Regions from separate parts of the Rhodococcus sp. K11/5 genome, predicted to be linked through region 1. Evidence: predicted binding sites of a transcription regulator. Region 1 holds the regulator's gene; each other region holds the start of a gene.
What was found. Region 1 encodes LexA, which represses DNA repair genes until DNA is damaged. Its sites were predicted from a motif close to CGAACANNTGTTCG; they were not measured.

Region 1 (7,451 bases):
TTGACTTCCTGTCCATCGGAACCAACGACCTCGCGCAGTACACGATGGCCGCGGACCGCATGTCCGCCGATCTCGCCGCCCTCACCGATCCCTGGCAGCCGGCGGTGCTGGCACTCGTCGCGCACACGGCGAACGCCGGTGCGGCCGTGGACAAGCCGGTCGGTGTGTGTGGTGAGGCCGCGGCCGATCCGCTGCTCGCCTGTGTGCTCGTCGGCTTCGGTGTGACGTCGCTGTCCGCCGCGTCCGCCGCGGTCGCCGGAGTCGGCGCGAAGCTGCAGACGGTCACCGTGGATCAGTGCCGCCACGCCGCAGACGCGGTGCTGCGGACCTCGTCTCCGGCCGAGGCGCGGGCCGCCGCCACCGCCGTTCTGGGGTGACCGAACGGGCGGCGGGCGTGATGCGCGTCGCCCGACCGACGCGAGCGGCAGCCGAGGCCGCGTCGTCGTGAGAACATCTCACCCGTGACTTCTCGATCTCGACCGTCGTTCCTGCCCCGGTGGACCGTGCACGGTGACGGCAAGACCGTCGGCGACGATGCCGTGGTCGCCCCGGACGAGAGGTTGTCGTGGCCCCGCACGGCCGGCATCGGCATGCAGCACGTGGTGGCCATGTTCGGCGCCACCCTCCTCGTTCCCACCATCACCGGTTTCCCGGTCACCACCACCCTGTTCTTCTCGGGTGTCGGGACCATCCTGTTCCTGCTCATCACGCGGGGACGGGTGCCGAGCTACCTGGGATCGTCGTTCGCGTTCATCGCGCCTCTCGCCGCGACCAGTGGGGACGGCCCCGCCGCTCAGCTCGGTGCCGTGTTGGTGGTGGGTGTCGCCCTCGCACTGGTGGGTGTGGTGGTCAAGCTGGCGGGTGCCGCGGCACTCGACGCGGTGATGCCGCCGTTGGTGACCGGCGCGATCGTGGCGCTCATCGGTCTCAATCTCGCGCCCACGGCGGTGGATTCGTACGAGATGCAGCCGCTCGTGGCGACGGTGACCTTGGTGGCGGTGCTCCTGGTGACCGTGGCCGGGCCCGGTCTGATCGGGCGGCTCGGCATCCTCTTCGGTCTGGTGATCGGGTGGGTCTTCGCGGCGATCATCGGCGAGGTCGACGCGGCGCGTGTCGACGCGCTCCGCGACGCTCCGTGGATCGGCATCCCGGAATTCACGGGCCCGACGTTCCAGTTGTCCGCCATCCTGGTGGCGCTCCCCGTCGTGGTGGTGCTGGTGGCGGAGAACGTCGGCCACGTGAAGGCCGTCGCGGCGATGACGGGTCGGTCGCTCGACGACGTCGCGGGCGATGCGCTGATCGCCGACGGTGTCGCGACCGCGTTGGCCGGCGCCGGCGGTGGGTCGGGAACCACCACCTATGCGGAGAACATCGGCGTGATGGCGGCGACGCGCGTCTACTCGACGGCGGCGTACTGGGTGGCCGCGGCCACGGCTCTGGTGCTGGCGTTCTCGCCCAAGTTCGGTGCGCTCATCTTCACGGTCCCCAGCGGGGTCATCGGGGGCGCGACCCTGGTGCTCTACGGGTTGATCGGACTGCTCGGCGTGCGGATCTGGCAGAACGCCGGCGTCGACTTCACCGACCCCGTGAATCTCATGGTCGCGGCGGCCGCGGTGGTGGCCGGCGTCGGCGATCTGACGTTGACCCTCGGATCGGTCGAGCTCGGCGGCATCGTGTGGGGATCCGTCGGCATCCTCCTGGTGTACCCCCTGCTGCGGTGGATGTCCGGATCACGCGGTCGCTCGCGGGAGGGCTCGGTGCAGAAGTCGGTGTGACCGACGACTGCGTCGAGGAATCTCCGTGCCCGTCACCCTCGTCTCGTCGCGCGCCGTCGTGGCGGAAACCGTCATCGATCGCAGCCGGTTCCTCGCGCGCCTCGTGCGCGTTCGCAGCGAATCGGAAGCGGCGACGGTGATCGCTGCGGTGAGAACCGAGTTCCCGGACGCCGGGCACCACTGCTGGGCGTTCGTCGTCGGCCCCGATTCCGAGAGTCGGCGGCAACGATCCTCCGACGACGGCGAGCCCGGCGGCACGGCGGGGATCCCGATGCTGGGTGTACTCGCCGGACACGATCTCGTCGACGTGGTCGCCGTGGTGAGCCGGTGGTTCGGCGGAGTGAAGTTGGGTGCGGGTGGGTTGGTGCGTGCCTACTCGGGAGCGGTGAGCGCGGCACTCGACCGTGCCGCGGTGGGGGAGTTGGTCCGCCGGGACGTCCTCGAGGTCGCACTGCCCCACGCCGACGCCGGACGCGTCGAGTCCCTGGTCCGCTCGGAGGGCTTCGTCGTCGACGATACGGCGTACGCGGAGGACGTTCGGTTCCGCCTCGTCGGTGACGAGGCTCGACTACGGGCGACGCTGGCCGCGGCGACCGGAGGGCGTGCGCGGGCGGACCTCGTCGGTCATCGCTGGGTTCTCGCGACACCAGCGTGACCCACCTGGTCACCTAATGCGCTCGCGCTGGTCATCGACGCTGATGGTGATGGGTCCTAGTCTCGAACGAGATACGCCGTACGCCCGATGAGGAGAGTCATGAAGCGCACGATTTTCGAGCCCGAGCACGATCTGTTCCGCAGCTCGTACAAGAAGTTCCTCGAGCAGCACGTCGCTCCGCACCACGCCCAGTGGGAAGAGCAGAACATCGTCGACCGCGGCGTGTGGATCGAAGCCGGCAAGCAGGGCTTCCTCGGTATGGCAGCTCCGGAGGAGTTCGGTGGCGGCGGAGTCGAGGATTTTCGGTACAACGCCATCGTGACCGAGGAGACCACCGCCGGTGGGTACAGCGGAATCGGCTTCACCTTGCACAACGATGTCACCGCCCCGTACTTCATCAACCTCACGAACGACGAGCAGAAGGGCCGCTGGCTTCCCGGTTTCTGCTCCGGCGAACTGATCTCGGCGATCGCCATGACCGAGCCCGGAACCGGTAGCGACCTGCAGGGCATCAAGACTCGTGCGGTCAAGGACGGCGACGACTGGGTCCTCAACGGCTCCAAGACGTTCATCACCAACGGCATCAACGCCGACCTGATCGTCGTCGTCGCGTGCACGGACCCGGACAAGGGTGCCCAGGGCTTCAGCCTGTTCGTCGTCGAGCGCGACATGCCCGGATTCGAGCGTGGGCGCAACCTCGACAAGATCGGCATGAAGGCCCAGGACACCGCGGAGCTCAGCTTCACCGATGTGCGGGTCCCCGCAGCCAACCTGCTCGGTGAAGAGGGCATGGGGTTCATCTACCTCATGCAGAACCTGCCGCAGGAGCGTCTGTCCATCGCCGTGGTCGCCGCGGCCGCGATGGAATCGGCGCTGAACATGACCATTCAGTACTGCAAGGATCGCAAGGCGTTCGGCAAGCCGATCGGCAAGTTCCAGAACACTCGTTTCGTGTTGGCCGAGCTGGCCACCGAGACCACTGCCGTGCGGATCATGGTGGACAAGTACATCGAGCAGCTCAACGCCGGCGACCTGAGTGTGCAGGAAGCCGCCATGGCCAAGTGGTGGACCACCGAGAACCAGGTCAAGCTCATCGACCGGTGCCTGCAGCTGCACGGTGGCTACGGCTACATGAAGGAGTACCCGATCGCCAAGGCGTACATGGACTCCCGCGTGCAGACCATCTACGGCGGCACGACCGAGATCATGAAGGAGATCATCGGTCGCGGTCTCGATCTGTAGGTCCGCACCCGAAACCACGAAACGCCGGCTCCCCGTTCGTGGGGAGCCGGCGTTTCGTCGTCGCAGAGAGTCTCAGAGCTTGCGCATGACCGTGACGACCTTGCCGAGGACCACGGCGTCGTTGCCGTCGATCGGTTCGAACAGCGGATTGTGGGGGAGCAGCCACACCTGACCGCCGGTCCGCTTGAACGTCTTGACCGTGGCCTCGCCGTCGATCATCGCGGCGACGATGTCGCCGTTGTCCGCCACGTTCTGTTGGCGAACGACCACCCAGTCACCGTCGCAGATCGCCGCGTCGATCATCGACTCGCCCACGACGCGGAGCAGGAACAGCGAACCCGAGCCGACGAGTTCACGCGGCAACGGGAAGACGTCCTCGACGGCCTGCTCGGCGAGGATGGGACCACCGGCGGCGATCCGGCCGAGGACCGGGACGAACGTGGGGGCGGGGAGCCGGTCGTCGGTCGACTCCTCCGGGGCATCGTCGACGACGGTGCCCGCAGCGGGCACGGGATCGCCGGTGGTGCTGGCGACCGTCTCGGCCGGACGCCCGTTCTCTCCCGGCATGCGCACATCGACGGCGCGGGGGCGGTTGGGATCCCGACGAAGAAAGCCCTTGCGTTCGAGCGTGCGCAACTGGTGAGCGACGGACGACGTGGAGTTCAGCCCCACCGCGTCACCGATCTCGCGGATGCTCGGCGGATATCCACGCTCGTCGACCGATGCGCGGATGACCTCCAGAACGCGACGCTGGCGTTCGGTGAGGGCACCGTCGATGTCGGTGACACCGTTCGCATCCGTCGGCTTGGTGGAACCGGGAGGCCGTCCGGCCTTGGCCCGTCCTCCCGACGAAGCGGGAGAGCTGTCGTCTTTCATCTGCGGCTACCTCCAAGGGTTCGAACGCTCTGCGGTGAAAACGCGGTGTGGGTGAAACGCGGGATGGTGAGTCGGGTGGTGTTGGTGCGACTGGTGTTGCACCCGTCTGCTCTGATGTCGAACCTAAACCGAAACGTGCTCGTGATCAAACACCTGTTCGATTCGTGTCGCGCGTTTCGTGGACCTTGTCGGACCCTCCTGGTATAAATCGAACATGCGTTCATTCGAACGCGTGAGCGAGGCGATGTTCGAACACCGACGGTGTTCGCCCAGCGTGCAGCTCACCGGCTTTCGAACAAGGAGTGGCTCGCGATGACTCGATCTGACCTGCTGACTGCCCGTACTGCCCGCACCGCAGGTGCCGAGACCGTCGCGGTGCGCCCTCTCACCTGGGCGAACGGGTCGAACATGCGAACGAGTTCCGGGCCGGCGTCGTCGGTTGCGGTACTCGATGCCCCGGCGCGGGAGTTGCGTCGTCGCAACGGTCGTCGCGAACCCGTGCGTCCCGACGCCGGTGCGGTCGAGTACGTGCGTCGCTCGCCGGGCGTGTCCCAGGCTCCGCACGAGGAGCGGGAAGGCTTCGGAATCGCCAAGGGCGTGGGTGTGGCGCTGATCACAGCAGTATCCGCGCTCGGCCTCGTCGGCCTCGCCAACGTCAGTGCCGGTGAGGTGCCCGCCCCGGCAGCGGTGTCGGTGCAGATGGACAACGTGCAGGCCGAGTACCCCGGTTTCGGCACCGGTCGCTGATCCCGCGGGAGGCGTCACCGGTACGGGCGTGCCCCACCGCGCGTGTCCCGGGTAGTGTTCTGCGCGAGCGGCAGTCCTCGACTGCCCCGCACGTCGCACTATCGAGGGGTGTCCCGATGCATTGCCCGTTCTGCCGACACCCGGATTCTCGCGTGGTCGATTCCCGCGAGGCCGACGAGGGTCAGGCGATTCGCCGTCGCCGATCGTGCCCCGAGTGCGGTCGACGGTTCACCACCGTGGAGACCGCGGTGCTCTCGGTGGTCAAGCGCAGCGGGGTCAGTGAGCCCTTCAGCCGCGAGAAGGTCATCCGCGGAGTTCGCCGCGCATGTCAGGGCCGTGACGTCGACAACGACGCCCTGGGTCTCCTCGCCCAGCAGGTCGAGGACACGGTGCGTGCGTCCGGTTCCGCCGAGATCCCCAGCAACGAGGTCGGCCTTGCCATCCTCGGGCCACTACGCGACCTCGACGAGGTCGCGTACCTCCGGTTCGCTTCCGTCTACCGCTCCTTCAGCAGTGCCGCCGACTTCGAGCGGGAGATCGACGACATGCGCGCACGGTCAGCGGGAAGTGCCGACGCGCCGTAGATCGTCGATAGCTTTGCGCACGCGCTTCTCCGAGATCGGATACGGCGTACCGAGAGCCTGAGCGAACAGATTGACGCGAAGTTCCTCGATCATCCAGGCGACGTCCCGCACTGCAGCCGTGTTCCGCTTCGGTTCGGGAATCGACGTCAACAGCCGTTGATAATCGTCGTACACCCGATCCAACACGTCCATGCCGGCCTGATCCCGGTTCGCACTCGACGGGAACGCCTCCAATCGGCGCGTCGCTGCCGTGAGGTACCGCGGCAGGTGGGGCAGTTGTGTCTCGCCCGTCTCGAACACGAACCCGGGGAACACGAGGTTGTCGAGTTGGTCCTGCACGTCGTCCGCCGCATCGCCGCGGGCACCGTCCAATACCAGGCGCAGGCGCGTCGTGGCCGCGAGGACGGGTTCCACCAGGCGCAGAATGGACGCCGTGCGGTTCGCCAACTGCGCTCGGACGGCCTTCTCCAGTTCTGCGAAGGCGTCGGGCGACGTCACGGGCCCACCGTTCACCATCATCAACTCGTCCGCGGCGAGGGTGCGGCAATCGTCGATCAGCGCTTCGAGGGTGCCGTGGGGAGTCTGCCCCAGGGCGAGCCGCTGAGCGGGTGTGCGGCCCGCGAGGAGCGGTCTCGGCGCCACCGGGATCGCGTCGAGAAGCAGCCGGCGAGTGCCTTCGCGCATCGACGCTCGTTGCGCAGCAGCCGATCCCAGCACGCGGACGGCGACGCCGTTCTTCTCCGGGACCAGCGCGGGATAACCGGTGACCGTCTGCTGATTCACCGTGCGGGTGACCGTGGCGGGCAACGTCCCGATCGTCTCGGATGTCCACCGCGTGGCGGGTCCCTTCTCGCTGTCGGCCGCGGCGGCCGACACGGCTTTCGCGGCCGCCGCACCGAGTGATCGGCGCAACGCCGACAGGGAGGTATCGCGCCCCAGCGGCTTTCCCGACGCGTCGACGGCGAGGAACGTCATCTTCAGGTGCCGCGGCAGGGACTGGGGAGCGAAGTCCGTCGGTGCGATGGGCACCGCCCCCATGCGGGTCAGCTCCCGAGAGAGTGCGAACACCAGGGGTTCGGTGCGCGGTTTCATCGCCGCGACCGCCGCTGCCGCGTGGTCCGGCGCGGGAACGACGTTGCGGCGCAGTTCCTTCGGGAGCGTCTTGATCAACGCGGTCACCAGCTCCTGGCGCATTCCGGGCACCAGCCAGTCGAACCCGACGTCGGAGACCTGCGACAGCAGCGCGATGGGGACGACGATGGTGACACCGTCGTCCTCGGTGCCCGGTTCGAATTGATAGCGGAGCGAGAACTGCAGTTCTCCCTGCCGCCACGCATCGGGATAGGCACCGCCGAGTACGTCGGCGGCGTCCGGATTGACCACGGTGGTGCGGTCGAAGTCGAGCTGGTGGGGCGCGGTGCGCGAGGCTTTCTTCCACCAGCGGTCGAAGTGGCGCGCCGAGACGACCGTGTCCGGTACTCGCTCGTCGTAGAAGTCGAAGAGGGTGTCGTCGTCGACCACGATGTCGCGGCGTCGGGCCCGATTCTCCAATTCCTCGGCGTCGCTGCGCAA
Region 2 (7,451 bases), 720 kb from region 1:
GCCGAGTCCGAGCATGTCGAATTTGACCAGTCCCACTGCGGCACAATCGTCCTTGTCCCATTGCAGGACAGTTCGCCCCTCCATGCGGGCCCATTCCACCGGGCACACGTCGGCAATGGGCCGGTCGCAGATCACCATGCCCCCGGAGTGAATTCCGAGATGACGCGGAAAGTTCTCGATCTGCGCCGCGAGATCCAGGACAGGCTCCGGAATCCCGGTCACCTCGTCGGTGTTCCGATCGATTCCCGACCACCGAGTGATCTGCTTGCTCCACGCATCCTGTTGACCCTGCGAGGCTCCGAGTGCGCGCGCCATGTCGCGAACCGACGACTTGCCCCGATAGGTGATCACGTTCGCGACCTGCGCCGCGTAATCCCGCCCGTACTTCGCGTAGACGTGTTGGATGGCCTCTTCGCGGCGATCCGACTCGATGTCGACGTCGATGTCCGGCGGCCCGTCCCGCTCCACGGACAGAAATCGTTCGAACAGCAGCCCGTTGCGTACCGGATCGACGTTGGTGATCCCGATGGCGTAGCACACCGCGGAGTTGGCCGCGGATCCTCGACCCTGACAGAGGATTCGACGGCTCTTGCAGAAATCGACGATGTCGTGGACCACCAGGAAGTAGCCGGGAAAATCGAGCTCGGTGATGGTCGCCAACTCGTGCTCGATCTGAGCGTAGGCCGCCGGCTCGTCCTCACGGCGACCGTACCGGCGAGCGGCCCCCACCATCGTCAACTCACGCAGCCAGGTGATCTCGGTATGGCCGGAGGGAACGTCGAACGGGGGCAACTGGGGCGCGATGAGCTGGAGATCGAACGCGCAGTCCGCTCCCAGCGCGGCCGCACCGGCAACGGCACCCGGATAGCGCTCGAACATCCGAGCCATCTCCGCCCCCGAGCGCAGATGGGTGCCACCCAGCGGCGGAAGCCATCCCGACGCGTCGTCGAGGCTGCGTCGGGCCCGGACCGCGGCCATCGCCATCGCCAACCGCCGACGCTCCGGTCTCGCGAAATGTGCTGCGGTGGTGGCGATCACCTGCACGCCGACACGAGTGGCGATCTCGAACAACGCATCGTTGCGCTCGTCGTCCTCCGCCGTGCAGTGGTCGGTGAGTTCCACCGAGACCCGCCGCGCACCGAAGCGCTCGACCAGATCACCGAGCGCGTTCTCGGCGGCCGCGACACCACCCTGCGTCAACGCCTGTCGCACACTGCCTTTGCGGCATCCGGTGAGAATCTGCCAGTGCCCCTCGGCGGCAGCGGTCAACTCGTCGTAATCGTAGATCGGCTTGCCCTTCTCCTCTCCGGCGAGATGTGCCGCCGCGATCCGACGGGACAGGCGCCGATACCCCTCCTGACCGCGCGCGATCACCAGCAGATGGGTGCCGGCCGGGTCGGGAGCACCTGTGCGGGGGCCCGCCACGGTCCCGTCGCCGGGCCCCAGGGACAGCTCGGCTCCGAACACCGTCTTCATACCCAGTTCGCGCGCCGCCTCGGCGAAACGGACGACCCCGTACATTCCGTCGTGATCGGTAAGAGCGATCGCGTCCAGTCCCAGACGCGCCGCCTCCTCCACCATCTCCTCGGGCTGCGACGCCCCATCGAGGAAACTGAACGCCGAATGGGCGTGCAGTTCCGCATACGGAACCGCGCTCGGCGGGCGCTCGATCGCCCCGACGTACGCTTCGCGCTTGCGCGACCAGGCCGGGCTGTCTCCTCCGTCACCGACCAGCGGGTCCACGACCCGGGGCCGTCCGGACAGCACCCGTTCCATCTCGGACCACGTGGGAGGACCGTCGTTCCACGACACCGACCCCACCCCTTTCGCCGTCGTTCGAGGCTCGTTCCCGAGCCCTACTTATTCGAACATACGTTCGTCGAACAAGCGAATTGCTGGAACCTGACCAAACTTCGTCACGGGTGCCGGTCGACCGTGACAAGACCTCCGATGGAGCCCTCGAAACGCGCTCGAGTGCACGTACTGTGCGGACGTCGGGAAGTAGCGGGAGACCGAATATCGGTTCGCGGCCTTCGAACACTTCGCTGTAGGGACGGAACCGTAGATGGAACATGTGACCGGGACGAGCGCCCCCACGGACCGCGTCGACGAGCACACGGCGCACATCGACACCGAGCACGACGAGACGTTCGAGCTCACCTCGGTTCAGCGCGACATGTGGTTCGCCCAGCAGTTGCACCCCCACGTATCGGCGTCCGTGGCCCACTACCTCGAAATTCGCGGACCGATCGACTTCGAGCTGCTGCAACACTGCGCTCGGACCGCGACCATCGAAACGGGTTCGTTGCTGACGCGCTTCGTGCCGTCGCCGGGCGACGCCGCGCTCCCCGTCCAGATCGTCGACTCGGTACACATCCCGGAAGCGACGTGGGTCGACGTCAGCGATCGACCGGATCCGACGGCCGCGGCCAGGGAGTGGATGCACGCCGACTACACGCGCCCGGCCGACCTCATGTCGACCCGCGGGTGCACCACCGCTTTCATCACCATCGGCCCCGACCACCTCTACTGGTACGCCCGCGCGCACCACACCCTGATCGACGGATACGGGGCGGCCGTCATGGCCCGTCGCGCCGGCGAGATCTACACCGCCGTGCAGCGCGGTCGAACCCCACCGCCCGCCCGCTCCCGCCACCCTCGTGAATTCCTGGAAGCGGATCGTCGGTACCGCGCCTCACCACGAATCGCGAAGGACCGGGCGTACTGGAGCGAGGTCGTACGAGGACTGCCGGACCCCGTGTCGCTGAGCGGACGCACCTCCGCCCCCTCCGCGCACAACCATCGCGCCGATCGCAGATTGGACACGTCCGAGGACCGCGCGGTGCGGGACGGCGCCACCCGAGCGGGGACCACCGTGTCCGGACTGGTGATCGCCGCTTTCGCCGCCTATCTCGGCCGATGCACCGACCGAGACGACGTCGTCCTGACCCTTCCGCTGGCGGCCAGGGTGTCCGCGTGGATGCGCACCAGCGCAGGGATGACCGCCAACGCGGTGCCTCTTCCCCTGTCCACCGCACCGACGTCGACGGTGCGAGACATGGTGACCGAGGTCGGCGGCCGCATCCCCACATCGTTGCGTCACCAACTGCTTCCGGCCTCGGAGATCGCCGGGGAGAATCGCGTCGGGAACACCTCGTTCGGGCCCACGGTGAACCTCATGCTGTTCAGCACGAACATCGAGTTCGGCGATGTCACCGCGCACCTCGAACTGCTGACGTCCGGCCCCGCCGACGACATGGCCCTCACGGTGTACGACGCCTACGGCGACAACGACTCCCGTCCGTCCGCGACCGAGGTCGACGGGGGAATCCGAGTCGATCTCGAGGGCAACCCGGCGCTGTATTCCGCGGACGAGATCCACCGTCACAACGAGCGTTTCGTCGGCTTCCTGGTCGCGTTCGCACAGGCCGAACCCCGGACCCGGCTGGCCGATCTGGCCATCCTCACCGCTGCGGACCGACGCATTCTCGCGGCCGCGTGCGACGGTGGCCGCGGTCCCGACCCGACCGTGCTGCCGGAGATCTTCGATCGTGCCACCCGTCTGTCCGCGGACCGACCTGCCGTGGTGGACGGCGACACGGTCATCGACTACCGCGAGCTCGATCGGCGCAGCAACGCGTTGGGGAGGTATCTGATCGACCTCGGCGTGGGACCGGACACGTTGGTGGCCATGGTTCTTCCGCGGTCCCACCTCTCGGTCACCGCAATGTGGGCGATCGCCCGCGCCGGCGGGGCGTACGTGCCGGTCGATCCCCGGTACCCGGCCGAACGTACAGCGGCCATCGTCGCCGACAGCGGAGCATCGGTGGGCATCGCGACCTCGGACCGAATCGAGACGCTGTCGAGCGACGTTCGGTGGATCGCCATCGACGACCCGGACGACCTCGACGTCCACTGGAGCACCTACCCGTCGGATCCCATCGAACAGCGCGACCGCAGCACCGACCTGCTCCCCGACCACCTGGCCTACATCGTCTACACCTCGGGCAGCACCGGAACACCCAAGGGCGTCGCGGTGACCCACAGCGGCATCGCCGCGATCACCTCCGCGGCCGTCGAGGTCCACGACGTCGGCCGGGGTTCACGCGTGATGCACTTCGTGTCCCCGAGTTTCGACGCTTCCGTCCTCGAGACCATCCTCGCGTTCGGTGCGGCGGGCACCCTGGTCGTCGTTCCGCCCGACGTGGTCGGTGGTGACGAGCTGGGGACGATCATCGAATCGCAGTGCATCGATTCCGGGTTCATCACTCCCGGCGCGTTGAGCACCATCGCACCCCGGTTCGGACGCTCGCTGTCCTCCATCGGTATCGGTGGGGAGGCCGTACCGGCGTCGCTGGTCGACGAATGGCAGCACGACCGTCGCGTGGTCAACGTCTACGGACCGACGGAGACCACCATCGCGGTCACCCTGGAACTCCTCCGAGCCGGCGAACCGGTGACCCTGGGACGGCCCATTCCGGGCGTGTTCACGTACGTCCTGGACCGATCCCTGTCCATCGTGCCGCCGGGGTGCATCGGCGAGCTCTACGTCGGCGGGCCCGGTCTCGCTCGCGGCTACCTCGGCGACAGTGCCCGTACCGCAACGCGTTTCGTCGCCGATCCGTGGGGCGCTCCGGGCGGGGGCTCTCGGCTCTATCGCACCGGCGACCTGGTGATGCCGACGTCGGACGGACGCCTGACCTACGTCGGGCGCCGAGACGACCAGGTCAAGATTCGCGGCTTCCGCATCGAGCTCGGCGAGATCGAGCAGGCCCTGCGCTCGCACGCGTCGGTCGTCGACGCCGTCGTCACCGTGCACGGCGACGCCGACCGCCGTCGCCTGGTGGCGTATCTACGGACGGACGGCGGTGTGTGCGACGAGCGCTCGGTGATCGAGCACGTGTCCCGCCTGCTACCGCAGTTCATGGTGCCTCGGACCGTTCTCACCGTGGAGTCGTTTCCCCTGACCGTCAACGGAAAGATCGATCGCCGCGCTCTGCCGCCTCCACCCGCGGATCACGGCACCCGACTCGGCGGCGTTCCGACCACGAAGACCGAAATCCTCGTCGCGGAGATCATGCAGGAGGAGGTCGGCATCTCTCCGCTGGGTACGGACGACGACTTCTTCGCCGTGGGCGGAAACTCCCTCACCGCAACGCGAGTGGCCATGCGCGCCACCGCCGCGACCGGGCGGCGTATCGGCGTGCGCGATGTCTTCGAATCGCCGACGGTGGCCGGACTGGCCGCGCGCATCGACGCCGCGCCCGTCACCGACAACCGCTCGTGGGACGACCTCGTGGTCTCGCCGCGACCCGACGTGGTGCCGCTCTCGCCCGCGCAGCGAAGCATGTGGCTCCTCGCCCGCTACGACGACTCACCCGCGTACCACGTACCGTTGGTGCTGAGGGTCTCCGGCGAACTGCACGTCGGCGCGGCGGCGGCGGCCATCGACGACCTGGTGGCGCGGCACGAGTCGCTTCGGACCGTGTACCCGGCCGTCGACGGAGTTCCTCGCCAGCACGTGCTGTCGGAGGTGGTGATGTCCGTGACGGAACGGCGCGTCGATGTCGATACCGTCGCGTCCGCCGTCGTCGACTTCGCCTCCACACCTTTCGAACTCGACACCGAAGTGCCCGTCCGTGCCGCCGTGTTCACCGTGGGCGACCGGGGTGACGATCACGTACTCGCCCTCGTTCTGCACCACATCTGCGTGGACGGATCGTCACTGCGCCCACTGGCCCGTGATCTCGCGGAGTTCTATCGAGGTCGGGTCGAGGGCTCAACACCCACGCTCCCGGCCATGCCGGTGCAGTACGCCGACGTCACGCTGTGGCAACAGCGGGCCCTCGGTTCGGAGACCGATCCGCAGTCCCGCCTCTCGTCGTCGGTGCAGACCTGGCGGGAGATTCTCCGCGACCTTCCCGACGCGATGCCGCTTCCGGCGGATCGACCGAGGCCGCCGGTCCCCACGGGAAGAGCCGAGTCGCTGGATCTCGTGCTGTCCCCCACCGACCGAGCGGCTCTGTCCGAGTTCTGCACTCGTCACTCGGCGACGGAGTTCATGGCGGTGCACACCGCAGTGGCCGTCGCGCTCGCGCGATCGGGGGCGGGCTACGACGTCGTGGTCGGCACCGCTGCGGCCGGCCGCGACGACAACCGCCTCGACGACGTGGTCGGCATGTTCGTCAACAGCGTCGTGCTCCGCACGCGGCTGAACTCGGCCGCACCCATCGGCGACGCGCTCGACGCGGTGAGAGCGGCGGACCTGCAGGCCTATTCGGGCGCGGACACGCCCTTCGACGTGCTCGTCGAACACCTCGACCCACCCCGAGTGCCCGGTCGACACCCGCTGTTCCAGGTCATGGTCAGTGCACGCTCGGTGGTGTCCGGCACGGTCGAACTACCGGGCGCGACGGCTACCACCCACGGCTTTTCGCTCCCGGTCACCAAGTACGACCTGGAGTTCACCGTCGACGACGCCCGGAGCGACGGACTCGGCATCACCCTCACCCATGCCACCGACCTGTTCGACGACTCCACCGCCCGCTCCATTCTCCACCGAGTCCGACTGATGATCGACGCCATGATCGGCGACGACGCCACCCCCATCCGTGCACTCACCATCCTCACCGCCGAGGAACTCGCCGAGACCGTCCCCTTCGGCGGCGCACCCGCGGTCGGTCGACTACGCGTCGATCGTGAGATCATCGGAACTGCTCGGCTGCAACCGGATTCGATCGCTCTCACCGACGGAGAACGATCGATGAACTACGCCGAGCTCGAGCAGACGGTGACGGCGCTCGCCCATCGACTGGTCGCCGAGGGTGTGTCGGTCGAGAGTCGGGTGGCGTCGTTCGTGCCGCGTTCCGTCGATTCCGTCGTGGCCCTGCTGGCCGTGCTGCGCAGCGGCGGCGCCTGTGTTCCCGTCGATCCCGCGTATCCCTCCGACCGACGTCGCCGCATGACCGATGACGCGGGCATCGAACTCGGGCTGGCGACCGAGGAGACGCGAGTGGACGCCGATACCGACATCCGGTGGATCGTCCTCGACGACGACACGGGGACCTCCCTCACCGACACTGCCTCGTCCGACACGGTCTCTTCCGACACGGCCTCGCGCGAGACATCGCTCGTGGAAGCACCCGATACGTCCGCGGCCTACGTCATCTACACCTCGGGAACCACCGGTCGACCCAAGGGCGTTGTCGTCACGCACGCCGGTCTCGCCAACGCGGCGGTCCGGTTGCGTCGGGCGTTCCGGATGGATGCGACGGCGCGGGTGCTCGCGTTCGCCTCTCCCAGCTTCGATGCATCCGTGCTCGAGATCGTCCTCCCGCTCGAGGTGGGTGCATCGACGGTCGTGGCACCGGCCGGCATACACGGCGGGCGTGAGCTCGAGGAATTCATCGATCGACACGGCGTCACCCACGCGTTCCTCACGCCCTCGGTGC
Region 3 (7,451 bases), 1.2 Mb from region 1:
CCACAGGGTCAGGCCGGCGTAGCGGTGCCCGGCGGGTGCCCTGGTGGTGGCCCACTGGTTGGGGGCGGTGCCGATGAGGCGGTGGTGCATCGGGCAGGCGAGGGTGAGGGTGTCGATGTCGGTGTAGCCGCCGTCGGCCCACTCGTGGGTGTGGTGGGCCTGGGTTCTCATGGCGGGTCGGGTGCAGCCGGGGAAGGTGCAGCCGCGTTCGCGGGCGAACAGGGCCAGACGCTGATCGGTGCTGGCGCAGCGTTTGCTGCGCAGTAGTTGCAGGGTGCGGCCGGTGGCGTCGTCGAACACGGCGAGGTAGGGGTGTGAGGCGGACGCGAGTCGGATGAGGTCGCCGAGGGACAGGGTGGTGCCGGTGGTGGTGGGGGCGAGTCCGGCGGCGGCGGTGAGTTCGTCGATGCCGATGGTGGCGACGACGGTGGTGGGAAAGCCCCGGTGGGTGCCGAGGGTGCCGGAGGCCAGCACTTGTCCGAGGAGGTGTTTGAGGGCGTCGTGGCGTCGTTGCCCACCGGTGCGGAAATCCCGGCCGGCGCGCTCCGCAGCAGCAGCAACCCCAGCAGGGTCGGAGGCAGACTTCTCCCCTGGTACGGCCTCGGGCATATCTGGGTCCACGTCCACGTCCAGGTCCAGGTCCAGGTCGAGGTCGAGGTCGAGGGTGGCGTCGTGACCCGACCGCGCGGGTCCGTCGTCGGCGGTGTGGTCCTGATCCTGTTCGGGCGCAGCGGGATCGGTGCCATCGTGACCGGCTCCGGCGCAGTCGCCAGCGTCGTCGATATCGACACCAGCGTCATCGACACCAGCGTCATCGACACCAGCGCCGTCGGCGTCCGGGGCCGGGGGTTCGGCGGCGCCGGCCGGGAACCTCACCCCGTCGGTACCGGCATCGTCCTCGCCGGGCATGCAGCGCCCCGGAGTGGACAGTGCCTCGAACGCCACCTCGAGCATCGCCCGCAGATGCGCATCGATGCAGAAGTTGCCCGTCGACATCCCGTCCACCCCTTGCGGGTCGAACCGGATGAACCGCTTCCGCGCGGCATCGTGGTCGTCGGGGGCGGCGCCGTCGGGGTCGAGCAACTCCAGGATCCGCTTCGCCGCCACCGTCAACTCGTCCGGGCGCACCCAGCGGGCCAGGTCCACCAACTGCTTCTCCGCCCGATCACGCTGCCCCGGGTCCGTGCGAGCGGGCAGATCCCGATGGAACGTCCGGATCACCGCCACGTGCCCCGGATCCAACACTCCCTCGCGGGAGGCGGCGGCGACGTGAGGCATCCGCGGGTCCACCGGATCCCCCGTCAGTGTGGTCCGGGAGGCGAGGTCCGCCGCGACGTGCAACCGTAGTGCGGCGCTCCGGGGAGTGACGCGCAGCAGATGCGCCAACGCCGACGGCGCACCCCCGGACCCCAACGCCCCGACGACGTCGTCGAACCCGCCGCGTTCGACGACCTCGTGCAACCAGGTGTGCGAGGCCCCCACCAGGGTGCGGATCACCGTCTCCGTCCGTACCAGTACCGCGCGGGTGTCCGCGGCGGGCAGCGACCACGAATCGAGCGCCGCCACCGCCGCTTCGAGGTCGGCGATCACCGCACCCGCCGCCGGATCGGAGATCGCCGTCGACACCAACGGAACACCAGCACCAGAACCGGCAGCATCAGCGGAAGCACCCGCGTCACCGGCAGCTGAACCGTCCGGGCACGACGAGGCCGGCGCCGCAGCCTCGGCTGCGTCGCTCACCCCCTGATCCTGCGGACCCCCCGGTCCATACGTCCAGAGTAACCCACATATCGAACATGTGTTCGATTAAATACTCCGAACGTAAGCGGTGCGCGTTGGGCTCGACCACAACAACAACCGGCTCGATCGGCCCTGACCCCGCACAGTTGCCGACACCGAACCCACCGGCATGATCGGCGCTACTCCACTCATGAACGTCGACGTCACGTTGCTTCCCGGCATCGGAGTGCGCAAGGACTTCGCGCTCTCCACGGGTCGCCGCATCGGGGTGATCACGCACAAGGACGGGTCGAACGAGCTCATCGTCTCCAAGAAGGACGATCCGGACTCCACTCAGGCGTCGATCACCCTGAACAACGAGGAAGCCGCCGCACTGGGCAATCTGCTCGGAACCCCGCAATTGGTTGCGCAGCTGGGCGAGGAACATCGAGAGCTTCCCGGCATCCGCACCCGCCAACTTCCCGTCCACGACGGATCTCGGTTCGACGGTCGTTCGCTCGGCGACACTCAGATGCGCACCAAGACCGGGGTGTCCATCGTGGCCGTCATGCGGGCGGGGCAGGTGCAGCCGTCGCCGGGTCCGACTTTCACATTGGTCAGCGGAGACCTGCTGGTGGTCGTCGGAACGTCCGAGGGCCTGGATGCGGCCGCCAAGTTGCTCGGTCACTGATTCGTGACCGAGACCGCGATCGAGTTGATCGAGCTCGGCGCGGTCTTCTTCGTACTGGGACTGCTCGCCAGGCTCGCCACCCGCGTCGGAATGTCCCCCCATTCCGCTCTATCTCGTCGCCGGCTTGTTCTTCGGCAACGGCGGGATCGTCGAGCTGCAGGGTATCGACGGTTTCACCGAACTGGCCAGTGAGATCGGCGTCGTTCTTCTTCTGCTCCTGCTCGGACTCGAATACACGGCGAACGAACTGCTGACGGGGCTGAAACGCTCGTGGATCGCGGGACTCGTCGACATCGTTCTCAACGTGGTGCCCGGCGTGATCGTCGCGTTCATGCTGGGGTGGGGACCGGTCGGCGCGCTCGTCCTCGGCGGTGTCACCTATATCTCGTCGTCGGGAATCGTCGCGAAGGTTCTCGGTGATCTCGGCCGTCTGGGTAACCGCGAGACACCGGTGGTGCCGTCCATTCTGGTGTTCGAGGACCTGATGATGGCTGTCTACCTGCCGATTCTCTCCGGCGTGCTCGCCGGCGTCAGCTTCGTCGGCGGGCTCGAGGCCGTCGGCATCTCGCTGCTCGTGGTGACCGTGGTTCTGGTGATCGCGCTGCGCTACGGCTGGGTGATCTCGGCGCTCGTCGATCACCGCGACCGCGAAACGGTCCTCCTCACCGTCCTCGGCGCGGCCCTGCTGGTGGCCGGAGTGGCGGCGGCGATGCAGGTCTCGGCCGCGGTGGGTGCGTTCCTGCTGGGCATAGCGATCTCGGGTACGACAGCCCACGCCGCGACCCGCGTGCTCGAACCGCTGCGAGACCTGTTCGCCGCGGTGTTCTTCGTCGTCTTCGGCCTCAACACCGATCCGCGGACGATTCCGCCGGTGATCGGGTGGGCGATTCTGCTGGCCGTGGTCACGACGGTGACGAAGATCGTCACGGGAGCGTGGGCGGCCAAACAGATCGGGGTGGGTCGGCTCGGCCGTATGCGGGCCGGAACCGCGCTCATCGCTCGCGGTGAATTCTCCATCGTCATCGCGGGCCTGGCCGTCGCGTCCGGAGCGGTGGAAGCCGAAATCGCCGCCCTGGCGACGGCCTATGTCTTGATCATGGCGATCATCGGGCCCATCGCCGCCCGCGTCGTCGAACCCGTCACCCATCGAGTCACCGCAGTGTTCGACCGCCAGCCGTGAACCGCCAGCCGTGAACGACTACCGGCGACGCCACCATCGACGACCCCGCACCGGCGCTGCCTCGGGTTCGGACGCCGGTGCCGCGGTCGGCCGCGCCGGCCGGGTGCTGCGCCACTGTTCGACGACGTCGTCGACGTCCACCCGGCCCACGGGTACCTGCGGACCGGTCGGTGCGCGTAGCCACTCCACGATGCGCCGGTTCAGGTCGGCGACGACCGCGCGAACCGCGTCCTCGGACCGCAGCGAGGCGACCGTCCGAGGTAAGCGTTCGATCTCCTTGCGCAATTGCAACGGCGTCGGCAGCAGCGCTTCCCCGGAGAGGTTCTCGCGCTTCAGGAACGCTCGCACCCATGCCATCTCCTCTGTGCTCGACGCGGGAATGGGTTTGCCCGCGCCGGGAAGGTCGTCGAAGGCTCCGTTGTCGCGAGCCGTCCGGATCTGCCGCTCCACCCAGGTCTCGATGTCGATGTCCGACGGTTTCCGCTCGGTCATGATTCGTCGGTGGCGATGGTCTTCACGAAGTCGTCGACGAGCTGCGCAGCGACGACCCGTGCCTTGACGTTCGCATCCTGACTCTTCTTCGCGATGTAGGCGAAGGCCGCGTCGGGATCGATTCCCTGCGTGGCCATCACCAGCCCGACGGCCTGGCTCAACACCCCGCGGCTGTCGAGGGCGGTGCGCAGCGACGTCGATTCACGTTCGGCGTCGACCAGCAGATCCTCGCGCAGGCGGGCGAGTTCGAGGTGAACCCGAACGCGCGCAACGAGTTCCGCCGGATGGAACGGTTTGGTGACGTAGTCGTCCGCACCGATCCGCAGACCCTGCACCACCGATTCCGAACCCGCCCTGGCGCTGAGCAGCACGATGGGTACTCGAACGAGGCGGGAGTCTCCCCGCGCTTCCTCGACCAACGACAGGCCGTTGCGACCGGGCAGCATGATGTCGCTGACGATGATGTCCGGCGTGCGGGTGCGGGCCCTGATCAAGGCGTCGTCGACGGTGCCGGTGACGTCCACGTGCCACCCCTGCTCGACGAACAGGCCGGTGACGTAGTCACGCATGTCGGCGTTGTCTTCGATCAGAAGAACCTGACGCTGATCGGACCCGGGCTCGGACGCGTATTCCGAGACCGGGCGCCAGGTGTCGGCTTCGCCCAGGTACGGAGCGGCCAGCGACGCGGCGACCTCGGGGACGGCCGTCCCGGAGGGCTGCGTCGAGGAGACGACCGGGACGGTGACCTCGAACCGGGTACCCACTGGATCGTTGTCCGCGACCGAGATGGTTCCACCGAGGGCCTCGACGAGGTCGGCGACCAGGGACAGTCCGATCCCCGTGCCCTCCTGAGATCTGCCGGGGGTCTCCGGAACTCGGTAGAATCGCTCGAAGACCCGTCCTCGATCGGCGACCTCGATTCCGGGACCGGTGTCCGACACCGTCAGAGTCATTCCGCCGGGCGCGTCGGCGAGGGTGAGTGCCACCGTGCCCTCCGTGGTGAACTTGACCGCGTTGGAGAGCAGATTCATCACCACGTGAGTCCACGCGGCGCGATCCATCTCTATGTACCGCTCGGTCACCACCTCGCAGTCCACGGTGAGCTGCAGGTGTGCGCGATCCGTTGCGTCCCGGAACATCTCGGCGCACTCTGCGGTGAGCGCGCAGATGTCGGTCGGTTCGGGGTGCAACGCCATTCCGTCGCTGTCGCCGCGGGCGACGTCGAGGAGCGTGTCCACCAGACGCTGGAGGCGGAGCGCCGCCCGACGCGCCGACTCCAACGAATCTGTCTGTCGTGCAGGAAGATCCGAGGAATGATGGGTGAGCAGGTCGTCGATCGGTCCGAGGAGCAACGTCAGAGGAGTGCGGAACTCGTGACTGATGTTCTCGATGAACCGCGTTTTCGCGGTATCCAGTTCGGCGAGCACCGCGGCGCGATGACGTTCCTCGGCGTAGAGATAGGCGTCGGTGAGGGTTCGGGAGATTCGTTCGGCGACGAGTTCGAGGAACATCCGGTACTGGTCGTCGAGCTGGTGCAGGGGGTCGATGGTGACCACCAGCGCGCCGATCGACTCGGTGGATCTCGTCGTCAGCGGCAGGACCATGCGTCCCTCGTGGACGAACGCCTCGGGTTCGCCCGTCGCCGTCACTCGTTCGATGGTCTCGAGCTCGGCGTCGACCGGGGCCGAATCGCCGAAGGACGCCACCGGCTGGATATCCGAACCACGTCGCACATGGATTGCTGCATAGGGGAACTCGGCTGCCGTGGTCAGTCGCTCCACGGCGCTGCGGCACACCGACGCCACACCGTCGGTCACGGCGACGACGCCGCCGAGATCGCGAAGAACCGACATCCGTGAGAGCGCGAAAACCTCGCGGGTGACCTCGGTCGTGGTCGCGAGTACGCCGAGGACGGTGGCGTCGTCGGCGCCGAAGATGGGACTGCACGAGAACGTGAAGAACGTCTCCTCGTCGTACCCGTACCGATCGATCACCAACCGCTCCCGCTCGCGGTACACCACGTTGCCGGACCGCGCCTCGTCCGCCCATTCCTGGAGCGTCGCCCACGCCTCGGCCCAGCACTCCTCGCCGCGCTGACCGACCGCGGCGGGAAACTTGTCGCCGATGAGTTGGGTGTAGGGGTGGTTGAAGATCTGGACGAGGTCCTCGCCCCACCACAGCAACACCGCGGCGCCCGATGGTAGAGCGGTGCGAATCGCCATGGTCAGTTCGATCGGCCAGTCCTCGACTACGCCCAGCGGGGTCGCAGCCCAGTCCGCGTCGCGATGCGCAGCGGAGGTGGTGTCCGTACCGGGGAAGATGCGGTCAGCGGACGTCACGTTCGGGAGACTGTCGTCGTTCCCAGCATCTCGAGGCCTTTCGCACAGGTGTCGGCGCGGTGAAGGCGCATACCCCACCCCGGTCTACTTACAGTGTAAAGCGAGTCTTCATTCTACCGCCGGAAAGGCCCCAGTCCGACCGTTTTGCCTGGTTGGAGCCCTCCGTGCGGCACGCGACGCGAATCGATGGAAACATCGGGTGGTGTGACCTCTGCGCGCGCGACCCTGCACGATTCCCTGCCCCCTCAGGTGGTGGTGCTCTTCGGCGCCACCGGTGATCTGGCCCGACGCAAATTGTTGTCCGGGATGATGCATCTCGTCCTGTCGGAACTCGCCCCGCGCATGCGCGTGGTCGGCACCTCGTTGGAGGACATGTCGTCGGACGCGTTCCGAGACATGGCCGAGGCCGCCGTACGGGAGTTCTCGGCCCGAACGCCGACGCAGGACGAGTGGGACTCGTTCTCGACGCGACTCACCTACGTCTCCCAGAACGACGGTCCCGACGCGTTGGCGGCCGCTGTCGCGCGAGCCGAAGAAGAACTGGGGGAGGGGGTGCAGCGGTTGCACTACTTGTCGGTGCCCCCGTCGGCGGCCTTGAAGGTGATCGAGATGATCGCCGCCGCGGACCTGGTGGACCGTTCTCGAATCATCATGGAGAAGCCGTTCGGCACCGACCTCGCGAGCGCCGTCTCGCTCAACGCCGAGGTCCACAAGACGTTCACCGAGGACCGCATTTTCCGGATCGATCACTTCCTGGGCAAGGAACCCGCACAGAACATCCTGGCGTTCCGCTTCGCCAACGGACTGTTCGAGCCCATCTGGAACCGCAACTTCATCGCACACGTGCAGATCGACATCCCGGAGACGCTGGGGCTCGACGGGCGCGAAAGCTTCTACGAGGCAACGGGTGCATTCAAGGACATGGTGGTCACCCACCTGTTCCAGGTGCTCGCCTTCGCGGCCATGGAGCCGCCGACGGCCCTCGAACCGGAGGCCATCAAGGAGGAGAAGAACAAGGTCTTCCGCTCGA
Region 4 (7,451 bases), 910 kb from region 1:
CAGTGGCGCAACAACGTGCTGCTGAGGTCGAACGATACGAACCCGGCGGACGGCATCGACGTGCACCCGGCCGTGGTGGGGGATCGGAACTCCGGTGCAGTGGTGAATCCCGCGAACTTCGCCAGCCAAGTCATCCCGAGTCTGCGACTGCCGATGGTCGAAGCGACCACCATTCCGACCGCCGCCATTTCGCTCAACGGCAAGCAGTACATCAACTACATGTCCGTTCGTGAGTGGGGAACTCCGGGCAACTGGACCACGAACTTCTCGAACATCGCCGTGTCCGAGGACAACGGGCAGACGTGGACATCCGATGCGAACACGATCCGCGCGAACGTCGGCTTCACCGTCCCGACGGTTCGCCAGCTCCAGGCCGGCAATCCGAACTTCCAGATGAACGCGTACGCGCAGGGGAACGACGAGTTCGTCTACCAGTACGGGACGCCGAGCGGTCGCTTCGGTGCCGCGCACCTCGCGCGGTTCCTGCCGGAGGACATCATGGACACCGCCGCGTACGAGTATTTCGGTGCCGACGGCTGGTCCGCCTCCGTCGACGATGCGGTTCCGGTGGTCGGCGGTCCGGTCAGCGAGATGTCCGTCGCGTGGAACGAGTACCTGCAGCGGTACGTGATGTTGTACGGGGACGAGACTCAGGGATCGATCGTCGCTCGCACCTCGATCGCTCCCGAAGGTCCGTGGAGTGCGCCGACCACGTTGTTGGGTCGGGTTCAGACCATCGGCGGTGTGTACGCGCCGTACATCCACCCGCAGTCGAACGGTCGGGGCCTCTACTTCACGGCGTCACGATGGTCGGACTACAACGTCATGCTGCTGAAGACGAACCTGGACGCATTGCCGCGCTGACAGACGCCGCTTCGCCCGGCCTGGGGTTGGTCGAGCGGGGCGACGAGCGGTTTGGTTTGTCGGGAGCTGCGAGTCGACATCGATTCCGGGCGGGGAAGCCCGGGTCTAGCGTCCTTCGCGCAGCTGGCCCGCGATGTGGAGGGCGGTCGATTCGTCACCGGTAGAATAGCTTTCGCCCGCGAGCCGGAAAGCCTCTGCGAGGCGGAGGGCGATGTCGATGTGTTGTTGGAGAATGTCCTCGAGCGAGCCGGGTTTGCCCGCAGCGAGATCCGCGTACTTCTGTTCGACGGCCTTGCCCGACGGGAAAATGCCGAACCCACCCTGGTTGTGGGCGGCCCGCGTAGTCGCACGGACTGCCGCGAGACCCGCGCCGAATTCTTCGCACGCTTTTGCGCATCGTTCTGCCGATTCCGGCGTGATGGCGATGTGTTCGGTACTCATGGGCCTGCTAGTCCTAGTTTGGAAGTTCGGGAGCAAGTGCTGCCGTGATTTCGATCAGAACTACGCAGGGGTCTCCGCGTAGTTGTGCGTCGCCGGCCCTGTCTACCGTCAGGACAATTGATCCCGTAGCAAAGGGCATCGAAATCTCGCAGGAATCTCCCGTGTCATCGGCTACACGGCGGTAGATGTTGGTGTCGCGCGCACCGACGGCCAGTGGGCTGAGGCCGGAGATGCTCGGGTCGGTCAAGAGTTCGTCCTGGCGTATGGATGTCGATTGCGCGATGAAGAAGTACCAATCCTGCTTGAAGACGCACTCGTTCCATACTGTGTCGTCTTCGTCGAGAACACCACCGTCGATGATCGTCGGGTCGACCCCGGCAGCCGCGATGGCTTCGCTGGGGATGGAGCACGGGTCCCACAATTCAGGCTGGGCAACTGGGGCGCCCGCGACTTGTGATCCGCACCCCGCGACGAGCAGCAGAAGTGCAACGCACAAACCGGTACGACGGACAATGGAGGAAGCCACACGCCTTTCGACGCAGCAGGAAGCCTGCGGGTTCCGCTCGATTCCTCGATGATCGCGAGATCGTGCAACGACCTCCGGCCCCACCCGTCAGGACGAGTGAGGCTGGAGCATCGAACGCGGTGAGCTCGAAGCCAGTATTCGGATCAATCTGGCTGTGATGGAGCGCTTTCCGGTGGTTCGGGGTCGGGTGGGTCGGGTTCGTAGAGGTATTCGTCGGGGTGGTGGTAGTGGTTGATGCGCCCGGTGCGCCTCGCGTCGAGCCAGGTCGGTGGGTGCCAGAGGGTGCGCCCCGGGTAGGGGTGATCGTCTGCGGCGGTGGTGGTGGACCAGCGGAGGTTCGGGTCGTCGCCGATGAGGTGGTGATGTCGGTCGCAGGCCAGGGCGAGGCAGTCGATGTTCGTGCGCCCGCATTTGGCCCAGTCGGTGACGTGGTGGGTTTGGCATCGGGTGGCGGGTCGGGTGCAGCCGGGGAAGGTGCAGCCGCGGTGCCAGGCGGTCAGGACGAGGCGTTGGTCTTCGGTGGCGAGGCGGCGGCCGCGTTCGAAGTGCAGGGGTCGGCCGTGGCCGTCGAAGAGCAGCAGGTAGGGGTGTGCGGCGGCGGCCATCTGTATGGCCTGCCTTATCGGGATGTGGGTTCCGGTGCCGGTGAGGGCGAGGCCGGTGGCGTTTTCGAGGTCGTGCAGGGTCATGGTGACGATGGCTTTGGTGGCGACGCCGCGGTGGTGTCCGAGCAGGTTCGAGCTCAGCAGCAGGCGGATGGCGTCTTTGAGGTCGTCGTGGATGCGTTGGCCGCGGCTACGCAGATCCCGCTCCGGCTCCGCATCCGGTTGTGCGTCGGGGGTGGGGAGGCCGAGGTCGAGCTCGGGATCGGCACCCGCACCGGCGTCGGCGTCGGGATCGGCGGTGGGGGAGTCGTTCCCTTCCGCTCCGCCGTCGTCTGAGCCGTCGGACGCACCGTCGTCGGCCGCGTCACCGCCGCCCGCGTCACCGCCGGAGCCATCCCTCTTCGGTCCTTTCTTGGCTCCGGGTTTGCCCATCGCCTCGGTGACCGCTTCGAGCAACGCCCGGAACTCCGCATCGACCCGGAACTTCCCCCGACTGAGCCCGTGGGAGTCCTGCTTGTCGAAGTGGATGAAACACGACGCCGCCACTTCCTCGTCCGAGGGTGGGTTCCCGTCCTCGTCGAGGTGCGCCAGGATCCGCTCCCCGGCCGCGCGCACCGCATCCGCAGCGTGCTCACCGCACAGCGCCACCAACTGCTTCTCCGCCTCCTCGGCCACCTCCGGCCCGACCTCGTCGGGAATGCGGGAGACGATGTTCCGGATCACCGCCACGTGCGCCGGATCCAACACCCCCTGCACGGCGGCGGTGCCGGTGTGCGGGTACACCGGCGGCATCGGCTTACCCGTGAACGCCCACCGCTTCCCGACGTCCGCGGCGGTGCGCAACCGGTCCCCGGCGGCGCGGGCGGTGATCCGCAACAACATCCCCAGCGAGAAGGGGGCGGAGCCGCCGAGACCGTCGAATCCGCCCTGATGGACGGTGTCGTTGAGCCACGTGTACGAGGACCCCAACAGCGAGCGGCGGACGGTTTCGGTGCGGGCAATCAACGCCAACCGATCCCGATTCGACAACCGTGACGCATCGACCGATGCGAGGTCCGCCATCCCCTTCTCCAGCGACGCGATCAGCTTCTCGACGGAGGCATCGGTGATCACGGCGCCGGCGATGTCGCCGACCCCGTCCCCCGTGCCGTCCCCCGAAAGCATGATCAGAAGGTAACCGACCCCACCGACACAAATCGAACAGGTGTTCCCATTGCTTACTTGCGTGCACGATTGCGGATCTCAGCAGCGGGTAGCCCTCACGGGCAGGGGGCTCGAACCGGCTCGAGGCGAGCCGGAGATCTACTGGAGGCGCATTCCATGACATCACCACAACCCGGTACGGCGCTCGTCGTCGGAGCGACGGGAATCTCGGGACAGACGATCTGTCGGCAGCTGGTGGACGCGGGATGGAAGACGTATGGACTGTCTCGGCAGACCGAGCTCCCGGTCGATGGCGTCGACGTCGTGACGGCCGACCTCCTCGACGCCGACGGCATGAAGAACGCCCTGCGTGGAACCGCTCCGGACGTCGTCTTCTTCACCGCCTGGATGATGCAGGACAGCGAAGCGAAGAACATCGAGGTCAACACGGCCACGCTCCGCAACACCTTCGACGCACTGGCCGACGAGAAGTCCGTCCGCCACGTCGCCCTGATGACCGGCCTCAAGCACTACCTCGGCCCGTTCGACGCCTACGGCGAATCCGTCACGGCCGAAACGCCGTTCCACGAGTCCGAGGAGCGGCTCGACACCCCGAACTTCTACTACGCGCAGGAGGACGAGCTGTTCGCGGGCGCCGAGAAGCTCGGCTTCACGTGGAGCGTGCATCGCGCGCACACGGTATTCGGGTACGCCGTCGGCAACGCCATGAACATGGCCCTGACCCTCTCCGTCTACGCGACCATCTGCAAGGAGACGGGCGCTCCCTTCGTCTTCCCCGGCTCCGAGACCCAGTGGGACGGACTCACCGACGTCACCGACGCCGGACTCCTCGCCGAGCAGATGATCTGGGCGGCCACCGACGAGAACGCCCGCAACGAGGCGTTCAACATCGCCAACGGTGACGTCTTCCGCTGGCGCTGGCTGTGGCCGCAGATCGCCGAGATGTTCGGCGTCGAGCCGGTCGGCTTCGACACCGAACCACGCCCGCTCGACGGCCGTATGGGCGACGCTGCCGAGATCTGGAAGAAGATCGCCGCGCAGCACGATCTCACCGAGCCCGACGTGACCAAGCTGGCGTCCTGGTGGCACACCGACGGCGACCTCGGTCGCGACATGGAGTGCCTCACGGACATGACCAAGAGCCGTAAGGCCGGTTTCCTCGGATTCCGCTCGACGCCCGAGAGCTTCGCCGAGCAGGTCGCCCGGTACCGCGAGGCGCGCATCATCCCCTGACGGCGGGCGCCCTTCCGGCACACCAACCCCTGGCCCGACGCCGTGAGCGGCGACTTCTCGACGCGACGGTGTCGGGCCTGCGGGTTACGATCTGGTCCCTGTCGGGCAGAAGGGGGGTGTCGATGGAACTACGAGAACCGGAAACGACGGTCTCACGCATCGGCATGGTCGACGATCATGATCTCACCGTGCGCGGGCTCGAGGGCGCGCTCGCGGATCAGCCCGATCTGAACCTCGTGGCCAGCGCGCCCACGGTGGCCGAGCTGTTCGAGCAATCGCCCGGCCTCGATCTGGTGGTTCTCGATCTTCGTCTGCGCGACGGGTCGTCGCCGGCGGCGAACGTCGAGGCCATTCGTCGGCACGGGCTCGCCGCTCTGGTGCTGACGTCAGGGGAGGACCCGTTCCTGGTGCGGGCGGCCGCACGCGCGGGGGTGCTCGGGGTGGTGCGCAAGTCGCAGTCGGCGGGGCACGTCATCGACGCGATTCGCAGCGCGGCCAAGGGTGAACTGGTCCCCACCATCGATTGGGCGGCGGCCATCGACGGTGACCCTGATCTGTCCACGGTGGACCTGAGCCCCCAGCACCGAAAAGTGTTGTCCCTCTACGCTACCGGTGAAACAGCCACCCGAGTCGCGTCGATCATGGGTATCTCGCCCGAGACGGTGAACGATTATCTGGGACGCATTCGCCTCAAGTACGCGGAGGCCGGTCGACCGGCGCCCACCAAGACGGACCTCTACAAGCGCGCACTGGAGGACGGGTGGTTGCCCTTCCCTCGTCGTCGCAAGAAGTAGCGACGTCGTCCGGTGCCGCCGGACAGCGCACCACCGAGCAGCGCACCACCGAGCAGCGCAGCGCCGCGGATCAGATCCTGACCATGTTCGGCCGATTCATCGGTGCCGGTTACATCTTCTATCTGCTCGTCTCCGTTCCACTCATCCGAGACGCCGCCACGGTGACCCATCCCTGGTGGACCCCGGTGGCGCTCGCGCTGTTCTTCGGCCCCGGCTTCGTACTCTGCGCGGCATCGTTCACTTCTCGTGGTCGGCGGCATCTCCGCACCATCGCGGCGTCGTGCGCGATTCTGTATCTCGTCGGACTGGCCACCTGGCCATTCGGGTGGACCGGCGCGATGGTGGACAGCGGGCTGCCGACGTGGTTCACCCTCTTCCCCGCTCTGGCGAGTCTCGGCGCCGCGGTGTCCCTGCGCCCACGCTGGGCGTTCCTGCACCTGGCGCTGACCGTCACGGTCTGCCAGATCGTCAATCAGTACATTCGGATGCCGGACGAACGAAGCCCGCTCCTGGCCGACATCGTCTACGCCTTCGGGTTCAGCATCATCTTCGTGGCCGCGTCCATCACCGCATCGAGGACCGGCTTTCTGCTCGATCGCACGCGGTCCAGCACGTACGCCCAGGCCGCGAGTTCTGCTGCCGTGCAGGCGCGAACGGTCGAGCGGCGGCGATTCGACGGTTTGATCCACGACAACGTGATGTCCACGCTTCTCGCGGCTTCGCGCGACCCGGTGGACGTCGGTGTGGTCACCCAGGCGAAAGTAGCCCTGGCCGAGCTGGATTCACTGCGGGACGAGACGTCGGGCACCGTCGAGTTCGGGCCACCCGCGGTGATGGCGCACCTGCGCGACGCGGCTGCGACCGTGGACGACTCGGTACAGGTGACGTTCACCGTCGTGGACGACGCGGTGCCGCGGTCGATTCCGGCCGAGACCGTCCGCACCGTGGGTGCAGCGATGGCGGAAGCGTTGCGCAACAGCGTCCGGCACGGCGGGAACGACGCGTCCCGCACCGTCGACGTCCGGTTGTCGGCGGCCGATCTGACCGTGGTCGTCGCAGACGACGGGCGGGGCTTCGATCCACGTGCCGTCCCGTCCCATCGACTGGGTGTGCGCGTGAGCATCCTCGATCGGATGGAGCGTCTGGCCGGAGGTTCGGTGTCGCTGCGCTCGTCGGTCGGCCGCGGTACGCGGGTCGAGCTGCGTTGGTCGACGGAGACGGCATGACCGCGACGGCGGCGGTCCACCCGCGTGAGGCGGACATCACCACCCTCCTCGGAATGCACACGCGCACGGCGTGGCTGATCGTCGGGATCAACATCGCCGGCGTCGGCTCCGCGGCGTTCTCGTCCCTTCGGGGTGTGAACGTTCCGTCGGCCGTCGTGATCGCCGTCGTCATGCACGCGTGCTCGGCGGTGGCTCTCATGCGGATGCCGGGTGACCCGTTTCCACTCGCTGCCACCTGCGCGGTGACGCTGGCGGGACCGGTGGCATGTCTTGTCGTGTTGGCGGCGTTGTCGGTGCCCATCGCGAATCCGTTGCAGACGTGGCCTATCGGCACCAGCGCCGGTCTGTACACGTTCCTGTGCGTTCGAGGCCGCACCGGGTGGGCGTGGTCCGGGTACGCGGCCATCCTGGCGGTCGGTATCGGGTGGGCCGTGACGACGGGGCAGGACCCCGGCGTCGGTCTCGGCCTCGTCCTTCCGAGCGCCGCGCTCCTTCTCATGGGCACGTTCTTCGCGTTCGCCATCCGGAGTCCGGTGCGAGACATCTTCCGACTCCGGGAGGAGTCGACGCGACGAGCGGCGGAGGAAGCGGCGGCGGC

Region 2: the regulator LexA is predicted to act here: its motif matches at 1,866-1,879, upstream of ACY466_RS08985 (error-prone DNA polymerase).
Region 3: the regulator LexA is predicted to act here: its motif matches at 1,792-1,805, upstream of ACY466_RS06735 (HNH endonuclease signature motif containing protein).
Region 4: the regulator LexA is predicted to act here: its motif matches at 3,634-3,647, upstream of ACY466_RS16425 (HNH endonuclease signature motif containing protein).

What each region holds. Positions count from the first base shown of each region.
Region 1 covers NZ_CM143721.1:2,575,164-2,582,614, reverse strand. Annotated here, with positions in the region: gene ACY466_RS12190 (phosphoenolpyruvate--protein phosphotransferase) at 1-377, shown strand, start outside; gene ACY466_RS12185 (uracil-xanthine permease family protein) at 462-1,775, shown strand; gene ACY466_RS12180 (IMPACT family protein) at 1,801-2,430, shown strand; gene ACY466_RS12175 (acyl-CoA dehydrogenase family protein) at 2,530-3,672, shown strand; gene lexA (transcriptional repressor LexA) at 3,745-4,548, opposite strand; gene ACY466_RS12165 (hypothetical protein) at 4,861-5,295, shown strand; gene nrdR (transcriptional regulator NrdR) at 5,412-5,879, shown strand; gene hrpA (ATP-dependent RNA helicase HrpA) at 5,853-7,451, opposite strand, start outside.
Region 2 covers NZ_CM143721.1:1,855,913-1,863,363, reverse strand. Annotated here, with positions in the region: gene ACY466_RS08985 (error-prone DNA polymerase) at 1-1,812, opposite strand, end outside; gene ACY466_RS08980 (amino acid adenylation domain-containing protein) at 2,066-7,451, shown strand, end outside.
Region 3 covers NZ_CM143721.1:1,386,730-1,394,180, forward strand. Annotated here, with positions in the region: gene ACY466_RS06735 (HNH endonuclease signature motif containing protein) at 1-1,740, opposite strand, end outside; gene ACY466_RS06740 (cation:proton antiporter regulatory subunit) at 1,931-2,410, shown strand; partial or broken gene ACY466_RS06745 (cation:proton antiporter) at 2,414-3,590, shown strand; gene ACY466_RS06750 (DnaJ family domain-containing protein) at 3,609-4,082, opposite strand; gene ACY466_RS06755 (ATP-binding protein) at 4,079-6,421, opposite strand; gene zwf (glucose-6-phosphate dehydrogenase) at 6,608-7,451, shown strand, end outside.
Region 4 covers NZ_CM143721.1:3,484,286-3,491,736, reverse strand. Annotated here, with positions in the region: gene ACY466_RS16440 (DUF4185 domain-containing protein) at 1-864, shown strand, start outside; gene ACY466_RS16435 (hypothetical protein) at 970-1,305, opposite strand; gene ACY466_RS16430 (DUF3558 domain-containing protein) at 1,319-1,831, opposite strand; gene ACY466_RS16425 (HNH endonuclease signature motif containing protein) at 1,975-3,600, opposite strand; gene ACY466_RS16420 (SDR family oxidoreductase) at 3,757-4,833, shown strand; gene ACY466_RS16415 (LuxR C-terminal-related transcriptional regulator) at 4,956-5,627, shown strand; gene ACY466_RS16410 (sensor histidine kinase) at 5,594-6,853, shown strand; gene ACY466_RS16405 (hypothetical protein) at 6,850-7,451, shown strand, end outside.